2 regions of the Streptomyces sp. TRD_SC_5 genome follow, and region 1 is predicted to be linked to the other one. Evidence: riboswitches for the same ligand, from Rfam matches in the RefSeq annotation. Region 1 holds a riboswitch; the other holds the start of a gene.
The links. A riboswitch is a leader RNA that binds a small molecule or an ion and turns the genes downstream of it on or off. The one in region 1 is predicted to bind glycine.

Region 1 (4,060 bases):
CTTTTCCAGCATCCAGCCGGCGACGGGGTCCTGGGCCGCCACGTCCAGCAGAATCAGGTTGACCTCCCAGGGCACCTGGACGCGGCCGAGCGCCCGGCCGAGGGCGTCCATCGGAGCGTTGCGGTCGGCGCCCTCCCAGGAGGACAGCTGTACGCCGACGAACAGCGCCGGGGGCCCGCCCTCGATGCTCGCGAGCGCGCGACGGGCGGTCAGCACCACACCGCTCTCCTCGAACTCCCCGGCGGCGGCGGCGAGGAAGTCGACGGGCTCCTCCTGCCAGTCCGGCTCGAAGAGCCGCACCCTGCCTCCACTGGCCGGCCCGTCCAGCGGTGTACGCCCGGCCCGGCAGAGCTCGGCGACGGCGGGCGGCGGCAGCGGCACGCCGACCGCGCCGTCCGGGTTCACCGCGATGCCGAGCTGGGGCGGCAGCCCGCGGGCGAACTCGCGGGCGGGCGCGACGGTGAAGGACATGTGGGGCCCGGCGCAGTGGCGCAACTGCTCCTCGGAGCTGTACACGGGGACGTACGCCTCGCCGTGGATCTGCACGGTGGGCAGGTCGAGGTTCGGGGAGTCGGGCCCGCCGCCGTTCGGCAGCGGCACCCATACCTGGCTGCGCCCCAGCACCTCGACGATGCGGCCGCCGGCGGCGGGGTTGCCGAGCGAGGCGCCGAGTACCTCTTCGAGCTCGTTGCCGGGCCAGCCGTTGCCGCCGTGCGGGTGGGCGGGTATGGGGAAGTCGGGGTAGTCCACGGGTACGACCTTAACGCGGGGCGGGAGGCACCCTGCGGGCTGTCCCTGCGGAGCCGTTCCCCTGCCCGCCTCTGCCCGCTGTGCCATTTCGCGGCTCCGCCGCGCGAGGGCTCCGCCCGGGCCCCGCTCCTCAGACTCCGGAGAAATCGATCACCCCGAGCGCCCCCGCCGCATCCCGGTCCAGCAGCACCGCCGACGCGCACCCCGCCGGCAGCCGGCCCGCCTCCGCGTCCCGTACCAACCGGCCCACCGCCCGCCGGTGCCGGGCGAAGGCATAGCCCGAGACGCCGCGGCCCCGCTCCTCCTGCCCGGCCCGCGCCACATCGGCCGTCACGTCGAGCAGCAGCAGGTGCAGCGCGACCCCCCGGCGGCGGGCGTCGCGCGCCAGCCAGCGCCGCACCCAGGCCTGCGTACCGCAGTCGTGCACCACGACGCCGTCGCCCGAGCGCAGCGCGCGCCACAGCCCGCCGTAGTGCGCCGCGCGCACCAGCGGCCGGTACAGCCCGTACGGCAGCAGCCGCGGCATCCGCGCCTCCCAGCGCTCACGCACGTCCTGCGAGTCGATACGGTGCGCCGCCGTGCTCGCCGTACGCCGGATCAGCGTGCTCTTGCCGCTGCCGGGCAGACCGGACACGACCACCGTGTCCCCGGCCGCGAAGGCCAGTGACCGCGGGCTGCGCCCCGCGCGCCCGCGCAGATCGCGCACGGTCGGCGCGGGCCGCCGGGCGGCCGCCCTGACCGGTGCCGGAACCGGCACCGCCACGCCCTGCTGGTCGGGCACCGCACGGTGCGCGGCGCCCGTGGTCGACGCGTACACACCTGACTGCTGGAACGTCATCGTCTTCCCCCTGTCGGGTGTCCCCCACCCTTGCCCAAGAAGTGTAAAGAAAAGGTAATGCGTCACAAGTCCATTTCCGTGCAATGATGTGCGCGCCAACTGCATACCGGCCGCTTGAATCCGCGCGGGAGAGTCCGAAGGCACTCTGTGTCCAGGACGCCGAAGGAGCAAGTTCCTCCCTTGAATCTCTCAGGCCCCGTACCGCGCGGGCGAGGCAGATCTGAAAAGCGGGCCGCTTCGTCGCGGCTCCACCCAAGGTGCAAGCCGAGACAGTCACTCTCTCGGTGAACCTCTCAGGTTCCGATGACAGATGGGGAGGATTGTCCTCGCCTGTCATGCCCTGGGAGCCCCACACATGAGCAATGTCCCCCGTCACACCGCACTCGACGCGCTGCATCGTTCGCTGGGCGCGACCATGACCGACTTCGCGGGCTGGGACATGCCGCTGCGGTACGCCAGCGAGCGCGACGAGCACAACGCCGTACGTACCCGCGCCGGCCTCTTCGACCTCTCCCACATGGGCGAGATCACGGTCACCGGCGCGCAGGCCGTGGACGCCCTCGACTACGCGCTCGTCGGCAACATCGGCACGGTCGGCATCGGGCGCGCCCGCTACACGATGATCTGCCAGGAGGACGGCGGGATCCTCGACGACCTGATCGTCTACCGCCTGGCCGAAACCGAGTACATGGTCGTCGCCAACGCCGGCAACGCCCAGATCGTCCTCGACGCCATCACCGAGCGCGCCGCCGCCTTCGACGCCGCCGTACGGGACGACCGTGACGCGTACGCCCTGATCGCCGTCCAGGGCCCCGAGTCCCCCGGGATTCTGAAGTCCGTCACGGACGCCGACCTGGACGGTCTGAAGTACTACGCCGGCCTCCCCGGCACCGTCTCCGGCGTCCCCGCCCTCATCGCCCGTACCGGCTACACCGGTGAGGACGGCTTCGAGCTGTTCGTCGCCCCGGCCGACGCCGAGCAGCTGTGGCAGGCACTGACCGAAGCGGGCAAGGACGCCGGCCTCGTCCCCGCAGGCCTCTCCTGCCGCGACACCCTGCGCCTGGAAGCGGGCATGCCGCTGTACGGGCACGAGCTGACCACCTCGCTCACCCCGTTCGACGCGGGCCTCGGCCGGGTCGTGAAGTTCGAGAAGGAGGGCGACTTCGTCGGCCGCGCCGCCCTCGAAGCCGCCGCCGAGCGCGCCGAGACCGCGCCGCCGCGCAAGCTGGTCGGCCTGATCGCCGAGGGCCGCCGCGTCCCGCGCGCGGGTTTCCCTGTAGTGGCGGACGGCAAGGTCATCGGCGAGGTCACCTCCGGCGCCCCGTCCCCGACGCTGGGCAAGCCGATCGCCATGGCGTACGTCGATGCCGCGCACGCGGCGCCGGGCACGCCCGGTATCGGCGTAGACATCCGCGGTACGCATGAGCCGTACGAGGTCGTCGCGCTGCCCTTCTACAAGCGCCAGAAGTGACCCCCCGCACAACCTCCCCGTTCACCAGCACTCCCCCGCGTACAGGAGAATTCAGGTCATGAGCAACCCCCAGCAGCTGCGTTACAGCAAGGAGCACGAGTGGCTGTCGACCGCCGAGGACGGCGTCGCGACGGTCGGCATCACGGAGTTCGCGGCCAACGCGCTCGGTGACGTCGTCTTCGCCCAGCTCCCGGAGGTCGGCGACACGGTGACGGCGGGCGAGTCCTGCGGCGAGCTGGAGTCGACCAAGTCGGTCAGCGACCTGTACTCCCCGGTGACCGGCGAGATCGTCGAGGCCAACCAGGACGTCGTGGACGACCCGTCGCTGGTGAACTCCGCCCCCTTCGAGGGCGGCTGGCTCTTCAAGGTGCGCGTCACGGACGAGCCGGGCGACCTGCTCTCCGCCGCTGAGTACGACGCCTTCTCCTCCGGCAACTAACACCTCGAACGGGACCGTGATGACGCTTCTCAACACTCCCCTGCACGAGCTCGACCCGGACGTCGCCGCCGCCGTCGACGCCGAGCTGCTCCGCCAGCAGTCCACCCTCGAAATGATCGCCTCGGAGAACTTCGCTCCGGTCGCGGTCATGGAGGCCCAGGGCTCCGTACTCACCAACAAGTACGCCGAGGGCTACCCCGGCCGCCGCTACTACGGCGGTTGCGAGCACGTCGACGTGGTCGAGCAGATCGCGATCGACCGCATCAAGGCGCTCTTCGGCGCCGAGCACGCGAACGTACAGCCCCACTCGGGCGCCCAGGCCAACGCGGCCGCGATGTTCGCGCTGATCAAGCCCGGCGACACGATCATGGGCCTGAACCTCGCGCACGGCGGTCACCTGACCCACGGCATGAAGATCAACTTCTCCGGCAAGCTCTACAACGTGGTCGCGTACCACGTGGACGACGCCACCGGCGAGGTCGACATGGCCGAGGTCGAGCGCCTCGCCAAGGAGTCGAAGCCGAAGCTGATCGTGGCCGGCTGGTCGGCGTACCCGCGTCAG
Region 2 (4,060 bases), 4.3 Mb from region 1:
TCGGCTGGAGCGGGTGGTTCGGCAGGTACGGCGCGAGGTGTGCCCGTACGCCGACCGGGCCGACGCCGGGGCCGCCGCCGCCGTGCGGGATGCAGAACGTCTTGTGCAGGTTCAGGTGGGACACGTCCCCGCCGAACTTGCCGGGCTTGGCCAGCCCGACCAGCGCGTTGAGGTTGGCGCCGTCGACGTACACCTGGCCGCCCGCCTCGTGCACCGTCGCGCAGATGTCGGCGACGTGCTCCTCGAACACCCCGTGGGTGGACGGGTAGGTGATCATCAGCACCGACAGCTCGTCGCGGTACTGCTCGATCTTGGCGTGCAGGTCCTCGACGTCGACCTCGCCGTCCTCGCGGGTCTTGACGACGACGACCTTCATGCCGGCCATCACGGCGCTCGCCGCGTTCGTCCCGTGGGCCGACGACGGAATCAGGCACACGGTGCGCTGGTCGTCACCATTTGCACGGTGGTACGCCCGGACCGCCAGCAGGCCGGCGAGCTCGCCCTGCGAACCGGCGTTGGGCTGGATGGACACCGCGTCGTACCCGGTGACCTCGGCCAGGCGCTCCTCCAGCTCGTGAATGAGCGTCAGGTACCCCTGCGCCTGCTCGACCGGCGCGAAGGGGTGGACCGCCCCGAATTCGGGCCAGGTGACCGGCTCCATCTCGGTGGTCGCGTTCAGCTTCATCGTGCACGAGCCGAGCGGGATCATGCCGCGGTCGAGCGCGTAGTCGCGGTCGGCGAGCTTGCGCAGGTAGCGCAGCATCGCGGTCTCGGAGCGGTGCTGGTGGAAGACGGGGTGCGTAAGCACCTCGTCACTCCGCAGCAGCCCCTCGGGAAGCGCGTCGGCCACCTTCGCGTCGAGCGCCTCGATGTCGGCGTCGACCCCGAAGGCTGCCCAGACCGCGGAGATCTGTGCACGGGCCGTGGTCTCGTCACAGGCGACGGAAACGTGGTCGGCGTCAACCTGGTACAGGTTGACCCCGCCCTCACGGGCAGCGGCGACAGCATCGGCCGCCTTGCCCGGAACGCGCACGGTCAGCGTGTCGAAGTACGTGCCGTGGACGACCTCGACGCCACCGGCGCGCAGCCCCTCCGCGAGCAGCGTCGCGTACCGGTGCGTGCGGAGCGCGATGCCGCGCAGCCCGTCCGGACCGTGGTAGACGGCGTACATGCCGGCCATCACGGCAAGCAGCACCTGCGCCGTACAGATATTGCTGGTGGCCTTCTCCCGGCGGATGTGCTGCTCACGCGTCTGGAGCGCCAGCCGGTACGCCTTGTTGCCGTCCGCGTCGACGGAGACGCCGACGAGCCGCCCGGGCAGGCTGCGCGCGAACTTCTCGCGTACGGCCATGAACCCGGCGTGCGGGCCTCCGAAGCCCATCGGCACACCGAAGCGCTGGGTGGTACCCACAGCGATGTCCGCGCCGAGCTCACCGGGCGAGGTCAGCAGCGTCAGCGCCAGCAGATCCGCGGCGACGGTGACGATGGCCCCGAGCTCGTGCGCCTGCTCGATGACGGCCTTGATGTCCCGCACAGCGCCCGACGCACCCGGGTACTGGAGCAGCACGCCGAAGACACCGCGCTCGGCCACCTCGGCCGGAATGCCGTCGGACAGATCGGCGACGACGACCTCGACACCGGTCGGCTCCGCGCGCGTCTGGATGACGGCCACGGTCTGCGGCAGCGTGTCGGAGTCGATCAGGAAGACGCCGTTCTTGACCTTGCCGACGCGGCGCGCGAGCGACATCGCCTCGGCTGCGGCGGTGCCCTCGTCGAGCAGCGAGGCGCCCGAGGTCGGCAGACCGGTCAGATCGGCGACCATCGTCTGGAAGTTGAGCAGCGCCTCCAGGCGGCCCTGCGAGATCTCCGGCTGGTAGGGCGTGTACGCCGTGTACCAGGCCGGGTTCTCCATGACGTTGCGAAGGATCACCGGCGGCGTGAAGGTGCCGTAGTAACCGAGGCCGATCATCGGGGCGAGCACCCGGTTACGGTCGGCGAGCGTACGCAGCTCGGCCAGCACTTCGGCCTCGGTACGCCCGTCGGGCAGCCCGAGCGCCTCGGCGCTCTTGATGACGTCCGGCACCGCGGCCGCGGTCAGCTCGTCGAGCGAGCCGTAACCGACCTGGGCGAGCATCTTGGCCTGAGCTTCGGCATCGGGCCCGATGTGGCGCTGCTCGAAGGGGATGCCACGCTCAAGCTGTGAGAGCGGAATGCGGTTTGCGGTCATCTGCGGAAGGCCTCCTGGTCTGACGCGACCTGCGAGGGGCACCACGGCACGGGTACCCGGACGGCCTCCCCCTCTGTCATCTCAACCTGAGAGCTTCACCGGAGGACCGTCCGGACGTCGCTGACGTCGAGGGTCGTTCCGGCTTTCACCGTCGGTGAGGAAGGGATCCGCAACAGGTGCTGTGCTCTTCATCAAGCACATGCCCGTCCGACGCCCACCCTGCTTTCCAGAGTGACCTCGTCCGTGCGGTACGGGTGCCTGAGAGATTCCGGGGAGGATTTGCTCCTTCGGCGCCTCCGGCATGTTCACCGGAGACTCTCCCGCACGGGGTCAGCAGCCATTGGCCAGCCTACCAGCGAGGCCCGTCGTGGATCCCTCGAGTGGCCGAGTCCACAGTTGTGCACTTTCGTATGCTTTACGGGATTACGGAGCAGCTGCGATCAGTTGGAGGGACCGTGCAGACCGACATCGATCCGCGCAGCCTGATCGGCCGCAAGGCATTCGACCGCAACGGCACCAAGATCGGAACGGTGGACGAGGTGTACCTCGACGACGCCACCGGTGTGCCCGAATGGGCTGCGGTACGCACCGGCCTCTTCAGCCGGGACGCCTTCGTCCCCCTGGAGCCGAGCAAGGTCGTCGACGACTCCCTCCGCGTGCCGTACGACCGCGCCCTGATCCGGGACGCCCCCGACTTCGGCGTGGGCCGCCATCTCTCCCCCGAGCAGGAACTGCAGCTCTACCACCACTACGGGCTCGACATCTCCTCTCCCGCGCCCGACCGCGACTTCGGGCGGCTGGCCGGCGACGACCCCGCCTGATCCCCGTCCCGATCCGCCGGCGCCCTCACCAGCGGGAGCGGATCCGACGGCGTCAGACCCGGATCGTCCACCTTGAAGGTCCGCACCCTCCCGGGCGGCGAGGTCGGCTCCTCGAACCGCACCGTCACCCGCCCGAGGCCGCTGCCCTGCACCCACCCCGCCCCGTACTCGGTGTGCCGCACGTCCTGCCCGGCCAGCCACCGGCGCTCCGCTGGCGGCTCGGGCACGGGCACCGGCTCGCCACTGCCCGTGGCCGGCTTCCCCGCTTCCTCCGCCCCGTCCGCGTCCTGTGCCTCGGCGCGCTCACCCGCCGCCTGGGCGAAGAGATCTTCCTGTGTGTAGTCCGCGAGGCCGGTGACCCCCACGCCCAGCAGCCGCACCCCACCCGTCGTGTCCACCGACTCCAGCAGCCGCCCCGCGGCCTCCCGCACCACCGCGGGATCGTCCGTCGGTCCGCGCAGCGTCTCGGAGCGCGTCAGGGTCGAGAAGTCGTACCTGCGCACCTTCAGTACGACGGTCCGGCCCGAGCGCCCGGCCGCCCTCAACCGCTGAACGCACCGGTCGGACAGCCGCACCACCTCGTTGCGGACCCGGGTCCTGTCGTGCAGGTCGACCTCGAAGGTGTCCTCGACCGACACCGATTTCGCGTCCCGCTCGGCCACTACGGGCCGGTCGTCGTGCCCGACAGCCATCCAGTACAGCGAGACCCCGTGCGCCTTCCCCAGCAGCCGTACAAGCTCGTCCTCCCCCGCCTCCGCCAGATCGGCGACCGTCGTCATCCCCGCCCGTCGCAGATGCTCCCCGGTGGCAGGCCCGACCCCGGGCAGAATCCGCACCGGCATGGGCCCCAGCAGCTCCCGCTCGGTCCCCGGCTCGATGAGCACCAGCCCGTCCGGCTTGGCCTGCTCCGAGGCGATCTTCGCCAGCATCTTGGACCCCGCGAGACCGACGGACCCCGTGAGCCCCGTGACGGCTCTGATGTCCGCCCGCAGCAGCTCTCCGGCCCTGCGGG

Region 2: it holds a riboswitch for glycine, as region 1 does, so the genes downstream of both, gcvP (aminomethyl-transferring glycine dehydrogenase) here and gcvT (glycine cleavage system aminomethyltransferase GcvT) in region 1, are expected to answer to the same signal.

What each region holds. Positions count from the first base shown of each region.
Region 1 covers NZ_JBWZZS010000001.1:5,198,552-5,202,611, reverse strand. Annotated here, with positions in the region: gene AC1P0E_RS24000 (enhanced serine sensitivity protein SseB) at 1-750, opposite strand, end outside; gene AC1P0E_RS23995 (AAA family ATPase) at 881-1,588, opposite strand; glycine riboswitch at 1,704-1,802, shown strand; glycine riboswitch at 1,803-1,908, shown strand; gene gcvT (glycine cleavage system aminomethyltransferase GcvT) at 1,944-3,059, shown strand; gene gcvH (glycine cleavage system protein GcvH) at 3,118-3,498, shown strand; gene glyA (serine hydroxymethyltransferase) at 3,518-4,060, shown strand, end outside.
Region 2 covers NZ_JBWZZS010000001.1:870,664-874,723, forward strand. Annotated here, with positions in the region: gene gcvP (aminomethyl-transferring glycine dehydrogenase) at 1-2,227, opposite strand, end outside; glycine riboswitch at 2,464-2,560, opposite strand; gene AC1P0E_RS04115 (PRC-barrel domain-containing protein) at 2,683-3,048, shown strand; gene AC1P0E_RS04120 (DNA polymerase IV) at 2,976-4,060, opposite strand, start outside.